2 regions of the Peribacillus sp. NPDC097675 genome follow, and region 2 is predicted to be linked to the other one. Evidence: riboswitches for the same ligand, from Rfam matches in the RefSeq annotation. Region 2 holds a riboswitch; the other holds the start of a gene.
The links. Region 2 has a riboswitch for FMN ahead of ribE (riboflavin synthase). Riboswitches for the same ligand answer to the same signal wherever they lie in the genome.

Region 1 (7,978 bases), on a different contig from region 2:
GGTTTATCAAAGCTTAAAACCATGATGGCTTCTCCGCCGGCTTCTTTTCGACCTACCTGCATAGTCGCAATATTTACTGAATGATCACCAAGGATCTTACCAACGTTACCGATCACTCCTGGTTTATCGGTATGTTGGATATAAAGTAAATTAGCTTCAGGATGGAAATCGATTTTGAAACCGTTCAAATTGACAATCCGGGAACCGTAATTTTCGATGTGAGTTCCACTAATCGTTAGTTCGCGAGTGTCACCTTTGACTTTTAAACTAATCAGGTTTGAATATCCTAGGGAATCGGTAGAAACCTTTTCTCCAATGGTAATGCCTCTTTCTTTGGCAACCAATAGCGCGTTCACCTCATTGACTGAAGCATCGACTCTCGATTTAAAGAAACCTGATATTAGACTTTTAGTTAAGATGGCTGTATCAAAGTCCAAAGAGTCTCCCGCGTAAGTAACGGAAATCTCTTGTATGCCTTCTTTCATGCATTGAGAGGCAATGGAGCCCATTTGTTGGACGAGTTGATAAAAAGGCTGCACCTTTTCAAAGACTTCTTTAGATATGGCTGGAAGGTTAATGGAACTAGATACTGGATTACCTTCAAAGTAGGTTAATACTTCTTGTGCAACTTGGACGGCCACATTTAACTGGGCTTCTTTCGTCGAAGCTCCCAAATGGGGAGTAGCAATGACGTTATCAAGTTCAAGTAGTTTGTTGCCAAGTGGTGGTTCCTCAACGAATACGTCCATCGCAGCTCCAGCTACATGTCCTTCGACAATCATCTCATATAAATCATCTTCATCAAGAATTCCACCGCGAGCACAGTTTAATACGTACACGCCTTTTTTACAGGTAAGAAGTTTATCTTTATTGATTAACCCTCTAGTTTCGTTCGTCAGAGGTGTATGTACAGTGATTATATCTGCTTTTGGAAGTAACTCATCTAAAGGCAAGGGGGTTACAGACATCTTTTTTGCGCGATCAGCAGTTAGGAATGGATCGAAAACGATGACTTCCATGCCAAAAACCTTTGCGCGTTTGGCAAGTTCCCCACCAATACGTCCAAAGCCTATAATACCTAGGGTTTTACCACGAAGTTCAGTTCCCGTATAAGAGGAGCGTTTCCATTCTCCATTTTTTAGGGAAGCATAAGCTTGAGGAATATGACGCATCAAGGAGGCCATCATGGCAAAAGTATGTTCAGCTGTGGAAATAGTATTGCCATCAGGTGCGTTCACCACGACAATGCCTCGTTTAGTGGCAGCTGGGATGTCGATGTTATCGACGCCAACACCTGCACGTGCAATGATTTTTAATTTGGGCATGCGGTTCATTAAATCTTCAGTAACTTTTGTTGCACTTCTTACTAGTATCGCATCAATTTGATCAAGTTCGTTTGCTGCTTCTTCTACGGTCTTTTGAATAAGAAGAATATTGGATGCCTCTGTAAGCGGTCCGAGTCCTTCTGGTTTAATGGCATCTGCTACTAAAATCTGATACACGTGTAAACACCTTCCTAGAAAAAATTCTCTTAAATTTCAGTTAATTTTACAATTGAAGTAGCAAAATTGTCAATTTAACATTATGCTTTGTAAGCGCTTTAAAAAACATAGCCTTGTAATTTATCCGGTAGAATCCGCAATGGCAGGGGCTTTTACACGTTAATTGTCTAAAAGAAAAATTATTTTTGGATGTGCAGAACAATATTGGGAAAATGCCTTTTAGTCTAAAAAGATTGTTAATGTAATTCACTAGGGTAGATTAAACTTAATGTGAGGTAAAAATACTATTCAAAAAAAGAATAATCATATATAATGAAAAATGTAAAAGAAATTTTATAGGTCTATCTTCGGGGCGGGGCGTAATTCCCCACCGGCGGTAATGAAGAAAAATTCTTCTAAGCCCGCGAGCCTTTAGGGGCAGGATTTGGTGAGATTCCAAAGCCGACAGTATAGTCTGGATGGGAGAAGATGGAGGTTCCTGATTGCGTTCAAACAGTTAAATGCTGAACGTTTGTTTGATGAAACCTTTAATTTATCCCTTTAATTCTGTCGGAATTAAAGGGTTTTTTATTGAACATCAACATGATGAAGGATCCCTTACCTCTTTTTCACGGTAGATCAAGAAAAAGAAGGAGAGAGAGCTATGAAATCGAACAATATTAAAAAAATGGTCACCCTTGCAATGTTTGGAAGTCTTTCGTACTTACTTATGCTTTTGAATTTCCCTTTTCCAGGATTTCCACCTTTTCTGAACATCGATTTTAGTGACATACCAGCGCTTATGGCCGCATTGATTTATGGACCGCTGGCAGGGATTTTGGTTGAATTCCTGAAGAATCTGCTGGATATGGTCATGACAGGAACCGAAACGGGGGTACCAGTTGGACATATCTCCAACTTTATAGCGGGAGTATTATTCATCTTGCCAACTTACTATGTATACAAAAATATCAGCTCTAAAAAAGGTATGACGTTTGCTTTGCTAGCCGGGACAGTTTCCATGGCGATAGTTATGAGTGTCCTAAATTATTATGTCTTTTTACCGGCATATACGTTCTTTATGGGATGGGATGCAATGACGGCACCAGAATCCAGGAAATTAGTAACAGCGGCAATACTTCCGTTTAACATAATCAAAGGATTACTTATTACTTCTGTTTTCATGCTATTATTTGTTAAGCTTCAAGCATGGATTAATAAACAAGTTTTATATAAAAGTGCATAATAAAAAGAGGTGGAAAAAATTAGAAATCTGTTTTTTTCACCTCTTTTATGTATAGGTCTAAACTTCAAAGAAAAAAGCCATTCTCAAAATGAGAATGGCTTTTTAACCTATTCGAATTTAAGGGCGTCGCCTTCAAATGATTCATCCGCGACTTTAATAGAATCTGTTGGACAGCCTTCAAATGCATCCATCATGTCATCTATAAGAACATCTGGGATTTCAACGATTCCTTCGTTATCGTCTAACGTAACAAATGCAATTCCTTCATCATCATAATCGTAGATATCTGGTGCTGCCGCTCCACAAGCTCCACAAGCGATACAGGTTTCTTTATCAACAATAGTAAATTTAGCCATGATTAAAACCCCTCCTAAGTTGATATACAACTCATAACCTTTTTTATTATAGATTATTATCTCTTTCTTATTGTAAGACCGAATGCCGAACTTATCAATAGAAAATGTAACGATAATACCGCATTACATGGAATGTCAACAAAAATTATTGGAAGAATTTCATTATAATGAGTACTTATATGATATTTATACACAAATATCGATACGATTTTGACATAAAAAACGGCGGTATTTGAAGATTTTTGTTACAATATAATTGGATAAATGGAACAAGGATGTGAGCTTCATGAACAATTATCTTCAAGCAATCATTTTATATGCGATAGAAAAATTTCAAGGTGAGCGTTCCATCTTCGCTATTTATCATATGCTGCAGGGTAAAAAATCGTCCCAGACAATTCAGGATGCACATTTATTTGGATTAACGAATGTTTTTGGGACTGTCCCTCGTTTTACCCGTGATCAATTGAATCAAAACATAAGATTATTCATTGAAATGAAATTAATCGACTCAACGGGAAAAGACGATGTTTATATGATTAGTGAACAAGGAAGGGGGGCATTGACCGCCTTTTTCATAAAATGCCCACTTCCTTCTTCCATGAATGGGTGGAACTATCAAAGCATCACTCAAGATTTTTGGAGAAGACTTACTTTACTTATTCAAACTATATCCCATATTGTCCACAATGAAAGGTCATTCTATCCGATACAACAAAATCAACAAATACAGGAATTCGTTAAGTTTTTTTTATCTACCAATCGACAAAACCGAGAGTTACTTGCCCAACATCTTTATGATGAGCTTGTAACACTTTTAGAGTTACAAAGTGATTTGAGCCGTGATATTTTTGTTTTGAAAATTACGGGAGTCAATCGGGTGGGACTTACGTTTGAACAAATTGGAAAAAGGAAAGAGATTGATGAGTGGTATGTGCAGTTCGTTTTTCTCGGCTCACTGCATCATATTCTCGCAGAAATATCAACGGAAAGTGATTACCCTCTCTTGGCCTCTCTGATCAATGATTGGAAAAATGGTGGAAATCTTCATATGACACAATCCACCCAAACGACACTGCATTATATTCATGCAGGGAAAACGATACCTGAAATTGCAGAAATCCGTCGTTTAAAAGGGAATACAATAGAGGATCACCTAGTTGAAATCGTCCTATCGGATAAAAGCTTTTCGATACAGGATTATGTTTCAAACGAAGATGAGAACCAAATCATTACGGTCATTAAAGACCTTAAGACAAGAAAGCTGAAGGCTATCAAGGAAGCGGTTGATAATGACCAAATCAGTTTTTTTCAAATTAGGCTTGTACTTGCGAAAATAGGTGATAGAGGATGAATGTGAATTCAGTCTTGAAAGAAAAATTTGGATTTGACAATTTCCGTCCTGGACAGCAAGAAGTGATACAATCATTGCTTGAAGGAAACCACACTTTGGCAATGCTTCCCACGGGATCAGGTAAATCATTATGTTATCAGCTTCCTGCCTACCTCTTCAATAAGACGGTTATCATTGTTTCGCCTTTGTTGTCTTTGATGCAGGACCAGGCAGATCAGCTTAAAATGAGAGGGGAAAAAAGTGTATTGACCCTCAACTCTTTTCTGAACCCGTATCAAAAAAAACAGGCTTTTGAACGTTTGCATACGTATCGGTTTATTTTCTTATCTCCCGAAATGCTCGGGCTAGAAAATGTGATTCAGTCCTTGAAAGCCATCGATATTGGTTTGTTCGTCATTGATGAGGCTCACTGCATTTCCCAGTGGGGATATGATTTTCGTCCGGATTATTTGAATTTGGGAGAAGTGAGACATAAGTTGGATAACCCCTTAACATTAGCATTGACGGCAACCGCAACTAAAGACGTGCGCCAAGACATTATCGGGAAATTGAATATCACTTATGCCAAAGAAATCGTTTCATCCGTGGATCGAGAAAATATCTCCATACTTGTAGAAAATTTAGCGGATTATCAAGAAAAGCTTTTCCGTGTGCTTTCCTTGGTCAGGGAATTTCCAGGAAGCGGGATTATTTATTTTTCTTCGAAAAAAGTAGCTGAATCCGTTGCGGAATTTTTACAGGAAAATGGGGTCAGTAGCGTCAATTATTATCACGGTGGTATGGAACAGGAACAAAGAATGCTTATTCAGCAGCAATTCATCTTAGGACAATTAAAAATTATTTGTGCGACCAGTGCTTTTGGAATGGGAGTCAATAAAGCGGATGTTAGGTTTGTCATTCATTTTCATATGCCATCCACGATGGAATCCTACCTTCAAGAAATAGGTAGAGCGGGGCGTGACCAAAAACAAAGTGTTGCGGTATTATTATACTGTGAAGGGGACGAAGGGCTTCCCTTGCATTTGTTGGAACAACAGCTGCCCACCGATAGCCAAATCGAAGCGGTTTGTTCTTATTTAGATGATTCGAAAAGGTTCGTAGGGGATTTGCCCCTTTCTGAAAAAGAACAGCTTTACCAACGTTTTTCCTTAACTGATATACAATTTCGCTTCTTTGCACAATTTCTGACGAATAACGATCCACTATCGCAGATGACAGAGATGAAAGAGTACTGTCTGACTAGAAGAATGCAGAACCAAGCTAAATTGAATGTGTTTCTAAAGTGGATTCATACGAAGGGGTGTAGGCGTTTAGGTATTTTGCATTATTTTGAGGAAGAGCAGCAAAAAGTGAATCCCATCTGTTGCGATTGCTGTGGGATAGATGTAAAGAATATTCTAGATGTATGGCCTGCAGTAAAGGTACAACAGGTAAATTCATATTCCACATGGAAACAGGAATTAGCTTATCTTTTATTGAGTAAGGACATTAGGAATGAAAAATAAACAGGCCGAATTAATTAAACAGCTTACAGATAAACAGCTACTATATAATTTGTTCTTGACCCAAATGGTTATCTTAGCGATAGCTTTATTTTTAGGTTTCATCTTATTTGAAGATTTGTCTGATTTTCTTAACATATTTAGTTTCAATGACATGAATATTTTGTTAGTGGGCGTACCTGCAGGGATATTAGTAGTTATTTTTGATGTGAGTATGATGAAATTGACTCCAGCTTCCTATCATGATGATGGTGGAGTCAATGAACGAATCTTCAGTAGTTTACCTTATTTTATGATTTTCATTGTTGCCTTAGTGGTAGCGGTTAGTGAGGAATTATTATTTCGTGGGGTTATTCAGTCCCATATTGGACTTCTATGGACGAGCATCATCTTTGCGGCCGTACATTATCGTTATTTATTTAATTGGTTTTTATTTTTGAGTGTCCTAGTTCTTAGTTTTTTTATTGGGTTTCTGTTTGAATGGACTCAAAATGTTTTAGTGACAATAACAGCCCATTTTTTAATAGATTTTATCCTCGGGATATTAATAAGGCGTAAGTATCGAAACGGACAGTAACTGAAGAAGGTGGTGACTTAGATGAGTCGTGTAAAAGAGAGTGAAAAAGATCAGGCAGGAGAACTTCGTACGCGAGTCGATCGTCAAAAGGCGAAGTCATCTCTACCAAAGAGAAGCGAAATTCATCAAAGTAAAAAGAAAAAAAGCAAAGTGAAGATAAAGTTTCCGATGATCAAATTATTATCGCTATTTTTCATTTTGCTTCCCATAGGGTTTTATAGTCTTTATACATATCTTCAAGATAGACCTGAGAAGGATACAAAGAGTAGTGAAGTGGTGAATTTTGGTGATGGAGGGGAAACTATAGAAGAGACCGTGCCGACCACTGCAACGGCAGGAGATGTAAAGGAAAAGAAAGATAAAGACTCTGCTAAGCATAAAGAAGAAAAGTTGGAAGCGGAACAGGCCTCAGAAGAGAAAGCGAAGAAAGAGGCACAAGCTAATGAAAAAGCTAAGGCAAAAGCGAAAAAAGAGGCAGAAGCGAAGAAAGAGGCAGAAGCTAAACAAGAAGCGGAAGCAAAGGCCAAGCAAGAAGCGGAAATGAAAGCCAAAGAGGAAGCAGAAGCAAGGGCCAAACAGGAAGCAGAAGCCAAGGCTAAACGGGAAGCGGAGGCTAAAAAAACTTCTGACAATGCAACTTCCCAATCAGATAGTGACAGCTATAAAGTTGTATATCATACGGTTCAGGGAAATGAAACGCTATTCCGAATTGCCATGAACTACTACAAGTCGCAAGAAGGAATCGCGTTAATTCAGGAATGGAATGGTCTGAATGGCAATGAGATTTCCAAAGGACAAGTGTTAAAGATCCCTTTGAAAAAATAAATGAATGAGCGCTCTGTCTATAAAGTTGACAGAGCGCTTTGCTTTGCAAAGGTTTGGGATTATTTAATAGTAGAAAGGCCGTTCCATTTATCATTTTTTTCTAGACAACCTCATATCATGACTTGAGGGATACGAAAGAGGGGGAAGAAAGAATGGAACCGGCAATCATTTTACTGGATGATAAAACCGACCAGGCAGCAAAACAAATGTTACAGAACGTTGTAGTCCGCAAAAAAAAATTCGAGGCTCTTAAAAAGAAGCACCTTCATAGTTTATGGGCAACAATGATTATTGCTGCTCTTTTTTTAATTTATCTTTATTTATATATAGTTGTTCCGTATTCATATTCCTTTTTCAAAATGTTTAGTATCTTTGTTGACGATTTTAAACATTATCTATTTTTGACTGCAACCGCAGGAATTTATGGTTATATGATGATAGTCAAAAAGAAGATGGATAAAGCAGAAAAGGAATTTCAATTGCTTCGTTGTGAAATCATCAACAAAAGCAAACAATTATGGGAAAAAGAAGATGAATGGAAAAGTCGCCATAAAGTTTTTGACATGATGAAGAAGAATTATGATATTAACTTATTTCATGAAAATAAATAAAATTAGTTAAGAATATTTAATTGTGG
Region 2 (7,978 bases):
CTTCATTTACCGAAAGATCGGTAACGATCAATGTATCTTCGATTTTTGCCTGTTCAAGATATGCTTCTACATTCTGATTAAGGCGGCCGATGGAATTGTAACTGACAACCACGTCTTCCCCGAATGCAAGCTTCGCTACAATTCCGCAGCCGACACCGTCTAAATCATTATGTGTAAAAAGATAGTACACATAAACCCCTCCTAAAAACTGATATATTTACTTTTCCCTAAGAAATGATTTTCAATTGCAATCTTTACAATTGTAGCATAATCACATCCGACTATTTTAACATGGTTCCAGCCAAAACCCCTTAGAACGCAAAAAAAATCCGTGTATCTTTATTATTTTTCTTATTTCTTACTATTAACAACCCAATTTAGGTAACGAGAAAAATTATTAACTCAAGACACTCGGCCAACCTTGTCTACACATACTTCATGATTGCTGGAGGACTCATATTTTCTTTCAACAGTATTATCCCTACCATTTTAGTGGCCATTTTGATTAAGCAGGAGAGATGGCCGCTCGTTGTTTCCTATATTTTTGGCATTACAATCAGTCTTTTATTTACGGCAATCCTCATTCAATCAAACAGCCCTTTATCCCTGAGCCTGTTATTCATAAGGCTTTTGTTGAAGGTAGATCGATTGTTACATGACCTGGAGTGTGTTTCTTCCATCTCTTTGGAGACATGTTCGACATCGGCCGATCACATGAAAAAGCTGACAGTCTCAGAAAAATAAAACAAGCCCCAGATAGAATTCCTATCTGGGGCCTGTTGGTCTTTTACTGTTCAATCAATTTTCCCAAGTTCGCCATTTCTATGGCACTAACGGCAGCTTCGTACCCTTTGTTACCTGATTTTGTACCGGCGCGTTCAATGGCCTGTTCGATGTTTTCAGTCGTCAATAAGCCGAAAATGACCGGAACACCTGTATCCAAGGCAACGGAAGCCATTCCTTTCGCTGCTTCATTGCAGACATAATCATAATGCGTAGTGGAACCTCTTATGACCGTCCCTAGCCCAATCACTGCATCGTATTTACCTGTGTTCACCAGTTTTTTGGCAATGAGCGGCAATTCGAAAGCTCCTGGCACCCAAGCGATGTCGATGTCATCTTCGTCCACACCGTGACGTTTAAGGCCATCCAGTGCCCCACCTAATAGCTTGCTTGTAATGAACTCATTGAATCTACCGACCACGATTCCCACTTTCAGTCCTGATCCGATTAATTGTGCTTCGATAATTTTCCCCATGTCTATTTCCTCCTCAGTTTATAAATGGATGTTACGCGTTTTGAATGTATATTTGTTCTTGCAATGATTCCTTTTGTTTACGGTACTGTACCAAGTCGGCGATCGTAATGAATGAAAGGCCGAATTTTTCAGCAATCTTTTTAAGGTCGGGTACACGTGCCATGCTTCCGTCTTCATTCATGATTTCGCAAATGACGCCTGCAGGAGCAGCCCCACATAACTTGGCCAAGTCCACTGATGCTTCCGTATGTCCGGTCCGGTTCAGTACACCCCCTGCTTTCGCTATTAGCGGGAAAGTATGACCAGGACGTTGAAAGTCCTCGGCCACCGAATCTTCCTTCAAAAGCTCCAGAATGGTCAGCGAACGTTCGAACGCACTGATTCCTGTAGATGCGCTTTTGTGATCCACACTGACGGTGAATGCCGTCCCATGATGGTCGGTGTTATCTCTGACCATGGGGTGCAAGTTCAATTTTTCCGCCAATTGTTCGGTAATGGTCGTACAAATCAAACCACGGCCATGTGTGGCCATAAAATTGATGGCTTCTGGTGTCGCTTTTTCTGCAAGCACCACGAAATCACCTTCATTTTCGCGGTCTTCATCATCGGAAATAATGACTACTTTCCCAGCCTTCAGATCTTCAATCGCTTCTTCAATTGTATGGAACATCCTTCACACCGCCCCTTATTAGAATCCATGTTCAGACAAAAACGCTAAGTCCAGACCTGGTTTTGATTCAGTTCTTTTCATTTGATGTATAATGTATTTCCCTAACATGTCGTTTTCAATGTTCACGATATCGCCTGGCGCCTTTCTACCCAATATGGTGTCCTGATGGGTCAAGGGAATGAGTGATACAGTCAACTGATTTCCCTCAATGCCGAATATCGTCAAGCTTGTTCCATCAATGGCGACAGATCCCTTTGGAATGCAGTATGTACTGAGCCCTTCTTCCAATGAAATCACGTAATACACTGCATTTTCTTTTTGTACTTTTTTCAAAATCGTGCCCGTTCCATCGATATGACCTGAAACGAAATGTCCTCCGAAACGTCCCTGAGCACTCATCGCCCGTTCAAGATTCACCTCTGAACCAGGCTTTAATGTCCGTATCGATGACGCTTTCACCGTTTCCGGCATCACATCAACCGTAAACAAGCTTTTTGTGAAGGATGTCACCGTCAAACAGACTCCATTCACGGATATGCTGTCTCCATTGTGAACATCTTCAAGGACTTTCTTGGATTGAACGGACAGTTGCATACTGCTTATTCCTTTGTTTATGGAATGAACAGTGCCGATTTCCTCGATGATTCCAGTAAACATAGTTTTCCCCCTTTTATAAACATATAAAAAACCCCTTAGGATGACCTAAGGAGTTAACAGGAGAATTGAGTGAAAAAATTGTATACCTAATAAACCCATTATTTCAACATTTTGAAAAAATAGGCGTACGTATAGCATACACTTGGATTTCACACGTCCTTCTCCCATCCAGACTGTACTGTCGGCTTTGGAATCTCACCAAATCCTGCCTTTATCAGGCTCGCGGGCTTAGAATTACTTCATCACCGCCGGTTGGGATTTTCACCCGACCCCGAAGGACTAACTAATAGTATGAATCTTCATTTATTTTAACACCCTAATGCAAGGATGTAAAACAACTATCCTAAAATGAACCTATAGTTGCAAGCAAATAGTACAGGATAATAGCGAGTTTACTATACAAAATTACCATTAGATGTTTAGTAAGATTGAATTCAAATATCGTCAGGGACTATCAAAACTTTTACAAATCATTTCTTTTATCCTTTTATAACACACCTCTAAAAAGAAGGGTTAATCAGCCCTTACCTTGCCTTAAACGAAAAGAATGGTATTCTGAGCAGAAATTTTTTGTGTTATAATTTAGAAAATTGAGAATAAAAGAGGGATTGACATGGCAAACACAAACCTTTTAATGGTTCAGCACGGTCATATGGAAAGTGAGCGTATCGTATTACGTCCGGTTTCGCTTGATGATGCTGAAGATATGTATGAATATACATCTGATGAAGAGACTACCCGTTATCTTTATGACCCGCATAAAGATTTGAACCGAACTAAGAATTTCATAGCAAACTATTTCTTGGAAGAGCCCCTCGGCAAATATGCAATCGTATTAAAAGAAAGCAACAAGATGATTGGGGCTATCGAATTCAGAATACATGAATCGAACAAATGTGGAGAACTGGGCTATACATTAAACCGGAATTTCTGGGGTAAAGGCTATATGACAGAAGCAGGAAGATTAATACTGGAATTAGCTTTCAATGTACTGGATTTGGAACGAGTATTTGCTGAATGCGATGTGATAAATGCCGCCTCCGGGAAAGTCTTGGATCGCTTAGGTATGAAGTGTGAAGGAATTCACCGTAAAAGCCACATGACGAAGGGTACATTATTTGACAGCGCCTATTATTCCATACTAAAAGAAGAATACTTGACCCGAGACAATAAGGATGAAGCGGTTGTTAGCGCCGAATCCTAATTTCACTGATTCATTAACTACCTCTAAAGGGCCTTGCTACCACTAGTAGCAAGGCCCTTTTTCTAGATACATATGTACTTTTTTTACAGATTTTCCATACCCTACTTTTCTCCAGTGATAAGTTTCTTCCTTCCGATGTGCTAAAAAAGGTTATCTCTGCAATATATGAGGAATAAGATAATATGTCCCAATTACTATCAAAGGAGGAAGACACATGCTTATTGTACTTATTAACCTTGTTTTTTATCTTTTTGTCGTCACGATGAATTTCCTTGCTAACTACCTTCCCTTTAACGGCCAAACATCAGGGGAAATATCCGATAAACTGGATGTCCTTTTCACCCCAGCCGGTTATGTATTCTCGATTTGGGGCTTTATTTATTTACTTCTTGCGCTTTGGGTATTTAGACAATTCATGGGTAAGTACCGAAAAAGCCCCGTTTATATGGTCTCATTCCCATGGTTCGCTTTAAGTTGTGTATTCAATGCAGCCTGGCTATTGGCTTGGCATTACGAATACTTCCTGCTGTCCGTCCTTATCATCATTACACTTTTGCTGACCTTGATTGTCATTTACACAAACATAAAAAAAGCAGATCATACTTTTTTCGACCTCATGCCCTTTTCCATCTACTTAGGGTGGGTAAGTGTTGCAACCATCGCGAATATTTCCTACTATCTGACCCATATCGGCTGGGATGGGTTCGGGATCTCCGACGTAACATGGACGATTATTCTGTTACTGGTAGCCACAGCCCTGGCCTTTCTATTTGCCATCAAAAATAAAGACTGGTGCTACCCACTCGTCTTCGTCTGGGCCATCATCGGAATCGGCGTCAGGAACAGCACGCCCCACCCGACAATCACCACGACATCCTATATCCTGGCCGGCATCATCCTGATCCTATCCATCACCGTCCTCATCAAGAACCGTGGGAAATAATTTCGGAAATAAAAGGGGTCAGACCCCTAAAATGCCTGTTCAAGGTCAGTCCAGATGTCATGCCAGGATTCTAGGCCGACGGAGAGTCTTATGAGCTGGTCGTTGATGCCCATAAGCTCTCTGGATTCTTTTGGGATGGCCGAGTGTGTCATCGTCGCGGGGTGCTGGATCAAGGTTTCAGCATCTCCAAGGCTGACGGCAATTTTGATTAGTTTCAAGTTATTCAGGAATTTTTGGGCATCCTGTTTTGTCCCTTCGATTTCGAAGGAAATCATGCCTCCACCGGATTTCATCTGTTTTTCCGTAATGCGATAATCCTGTGATTCAACGTCTCCTGGATAATAGACGGCTTTAACCCTTGGGTGCTCTTTCAACATGCGAAAGATTTCCGTTGCATTGGCTGTGTGGCGATCCATCCTGATTGGCAATGTCTTCAAGCCCCGCAGTAACAGCCATGCATCAAACGGTGAAATAACTCCTCCAATATCCTTCTGGGTCGTCATAGCCACTTGATTAATAAAATCCCTTTTCCCGACAATAAGGCCTGCCACAATATCACCATGCCCACAGAGGTACTTCGTCGCACTATGAAGGACGATATCACAGCCAAATTCCAGCGGCCGCTGTAAGTATGGAGTCGAAAACGTATTATCGACCACGACAGGCACACCATACTCCTTCGCAACTTTCATGACCATTGCCAAATCAATCATTTTCATTGTTGGATTAATCGGCGTCTCCACGTAAATACAGGTCGTATTAGGACGGATCATGCCCCTTACCTGTTCCTCTGTCTCCATCTCACAAAAATCATGGGTGATCCGGTATTTTTCTTCCATCAGCTGAAGGAGCCCAAAGGTGCAACCATATAACCCTTTCGAACAAAGGATATGGTCATCCGCTTTGGTCAAAGCAAAAAGAACCGCCGAAACCGCAGCCATTCCTGAACTAAAGGCAAGCCCCGCTTCCCCACCTTCCAAGGCAGCAATCTTCTCTTCAAGTACCCGGACCGTAGGATTTCCAAGCCGCGAGTAAATATATCCGTCTTCTAACCCTGCAAACCGGTTTTCTCCTTGTTCGGCCGTATCGAACGTAAACGTTGAAGTTTGAAACAATGGTGTGGTCAAGCTTCCCAAATGCTCCTTTGAATCATACCCTTCATGAATCACAGCGGTTTCAATATGCTTATATTTCTCTCCCAATCTAAACTCCCCCTATCTAATAGCTATATCTATCATATGTTAAAAATTCACTTTTTGGAAGCGTTTTCAATGCGAGTGATGGTCCATCTGAAATACTAGTTTATCAGTTCACTAATTCTATCTCAAAAGAGTAAATCATTCATTTAAAAAAGAGACAGCCCTCATGGCCATCTCTATTCTTCCTGCCTATTCTTCTACTACAATGTTTCCACCATAGAAATTGACTTTCGTTAAAGGGATTTCAAGTTCGCGAGCCATTTTCTTCAACTCACGCTCTTCCCGTTCCGTTACGATCGAGATGACTGTACCATCCGCACCGGCACGTCCCGTTCTGCCAGAACGATGAATGTATTGATCGATGTTTTCAGCCATATCAATATGAACAACAGCCGTCAGTCCTTTGATATCAAGTCCGCGCGCCGCCACATCGGTTGCGATCAACATTGGTGATTTACCAGAACGAAGCTTACGCAGCGCTTTTTCACGATCGACTTTATTCGATTCACCGTGAAGAACTCCCATTTCAATGCCTTTATAACTTAACTTTTCATGTAACACGCTAAGCTCGGCAATATCGTTTAAAAAGGCCAAAGCCTTCACATCTTTCAGTCTTGTGATTTTCTCTAGTATCTTGGACTTTTCCCGTCTTTCGACTACAAAATAAAGATGATCGACCTTCGACTCCATTTTCTCACTTTTATCGACCTTGATCAATTCAGGATCATTCATGAATCCACGAGCCACTTTTTCCGTTTCTTCAGGAAGAGTCGCTGAGAAGACCATGATTTGGCGATCCTTAAGCGTTGTCTTGATAATATTGTTAATCGTTTGCATATGCTCAGGAATGATCAATTGATCACCTTCGTCGAGTACGATCGTTTTCACTTCATGCATCTTCAATTTCTTTTGGGCAATCAATTCATAAACACGGCCCGGGGTTCCCGCAATGACCTGTGGATGCTTCTTCAATTTATCCAACTGACGTTTCACATTGGCACCACCGATGAATGCGGCGCCGGAAATGCCACTTCCTTCTGACCAAATCCGAACTTCTTCATTGATTTGCATCACCAATTCACGTGATGACGCCAAGATCAGGGCTTGGGGAGATTTTTTGTCAGGATCTATTTTTTCAAGCAATGGCAGTAAATAAGCAAGTGTTTTTCCCGTTCCCGTTGGAGATTCGGCCATGATGTCTTTTCCTTGTGCAATGACAGGGATCGTTTTCGTTTGAACAGGGGTAAGTTGTGCAAAGCCTGACTTTTTCCAGACCTCCTGGATAAATGGCTTTCTATCTTTCACTAATACTGGTAATTCGCTCATATCGTTCTCCTTTATAAAAAAACTTTTCATATTCTTTATAGTACCATTTGTTATAGGGTAGTAGCCAATGGAATCCTAATTGTCACGCTTGTCCCTTTATGTTTTTCACTTTCAAAGCGCATCTCACCTTTTAGCCGGTGAATGATCTTCTGACAGATGGTAAGCCCGATTCCCGTTCCCTTTTCTTTTAATGAATAAAAAGGTTCACCGATACGCTCCAGGCGCTCTGGCTCCATCCCGATTCCATTATCCCTCACCATGACCATAGCATGCTCCTCGATGATTTGTAAGGATATATCAATTTTACCATTCTCACTAACCGCCTCAATGCTATTCTGGATGATATTAATGAATAGCTGTTTCAGCTCCATAGTATCGGCCATGACCGAAACCGGGTCGGACTCTTTCAATTCTATATTCATTTCAATATTATTTAGATTAGATTCAGCTTTCATGAGCGTATATACTTCCTTCAGGCATTCCCCAAGATCAACCATATGGAAGATGACATCCTGTTTCTTCCCTAGGACAAGCAACTCACTCGAAATGATATGGATGCGATCGATTTCCTTCAACATGATATCCGTGTGCAATGGATTCACTTCTTTAGTCATGTCCATTAATTGCACAAACCCTTTTAATGATGTCAGTGGATTTCTTATCTCATGGGCGACGGCTGCCGAGAGATGCCCAATAACGGACAGCTTTTCAGACATGAGCA

Region 1: it holds a riboswitch for FMN, as region 2 does, so the genes downstream of both, ACQKL5_RS02715 (ECF transporter S component) here and ribE (riboflavin synthase) in region 2, are expected to answer to the same signal.

What each region holds. Positions count from the first base shown of each region.
Region 1 is NZ_JBNNSK010000001.1:540,902-548,879, forward strand. It holds gene serA (phosphoglycerate dehydrogenase) at 1-1,502, opposite strand, end outside; FMN riboswitch at 1,842-1,976, shown strand; gene ACQKL5_RS02715 (ECF transporter S component) at 2,146-2,727, shown strand; gene ACQKL5_RS02720 (ferredoxin) at 2,835-3,083, opposite strand; gene ACQKL5_RS02725 (helix-turn-helix domain-containing protein) at 3,370-4,437, shown strand; gene ACQKL5_RS02730 (RecQ family ATP-dependent DNA helicase) at 4,434-5,942, shown strand; gene ACQKL5_RS02735 (CPBP family intramembrane glutamic endopeptidase) at 5,932-6,516, shown strand; gene ACQKL5_RS02740 (LysM peptidoglycan-binding domain-containing protein) at 6,538-7,341, shown strand; gene ACQKL5_RS02745 (YpbF family protein) at 7,494-7,952, shown strand.
Region 2 is NZ_JBNNSK010000005.1:114,000-121,977, forward strand. It holds gene ACQKL5_RS09420 (DHH family phosphoesterase) at 1-190, opposite strand, end outside; gene ACQKL5_RS09425 (hypothetical protein) at 439-744, shown strand; gene ribH (6,7-dimethyl-8-ribityllumazine synthase) at 788-1,258, opposite strand; partial or broken gene ribB (3,4-dihydroxy-2-butanone-4-phosphate synthase) at 1,320-1,928, opposite strand; gene ribE (riboflavin synthase) at 1,947-2,585, opposite strand; FMN riboswitch at 2,738-2,868, opposite strand; gene ACQKL5_RS09445 (GNAT family N-acetyltransferase) at 3,199-3,789, shown strand; gene ACQKL5_RS09450 (tryptophan-rich sensory protein) at 4,004-4,732, shown strand; gene megL (methionine gamma-lyase) at 4,759-5,934, opposite strand; gene ACQKL5_RS09460 (DEAD/DEAH box helicase) at 6,121-7,257, opposite strand; gene ACQKL5_RS09465 (ATP-binding protein) at 7,308-7,978, opposite strand, start outside.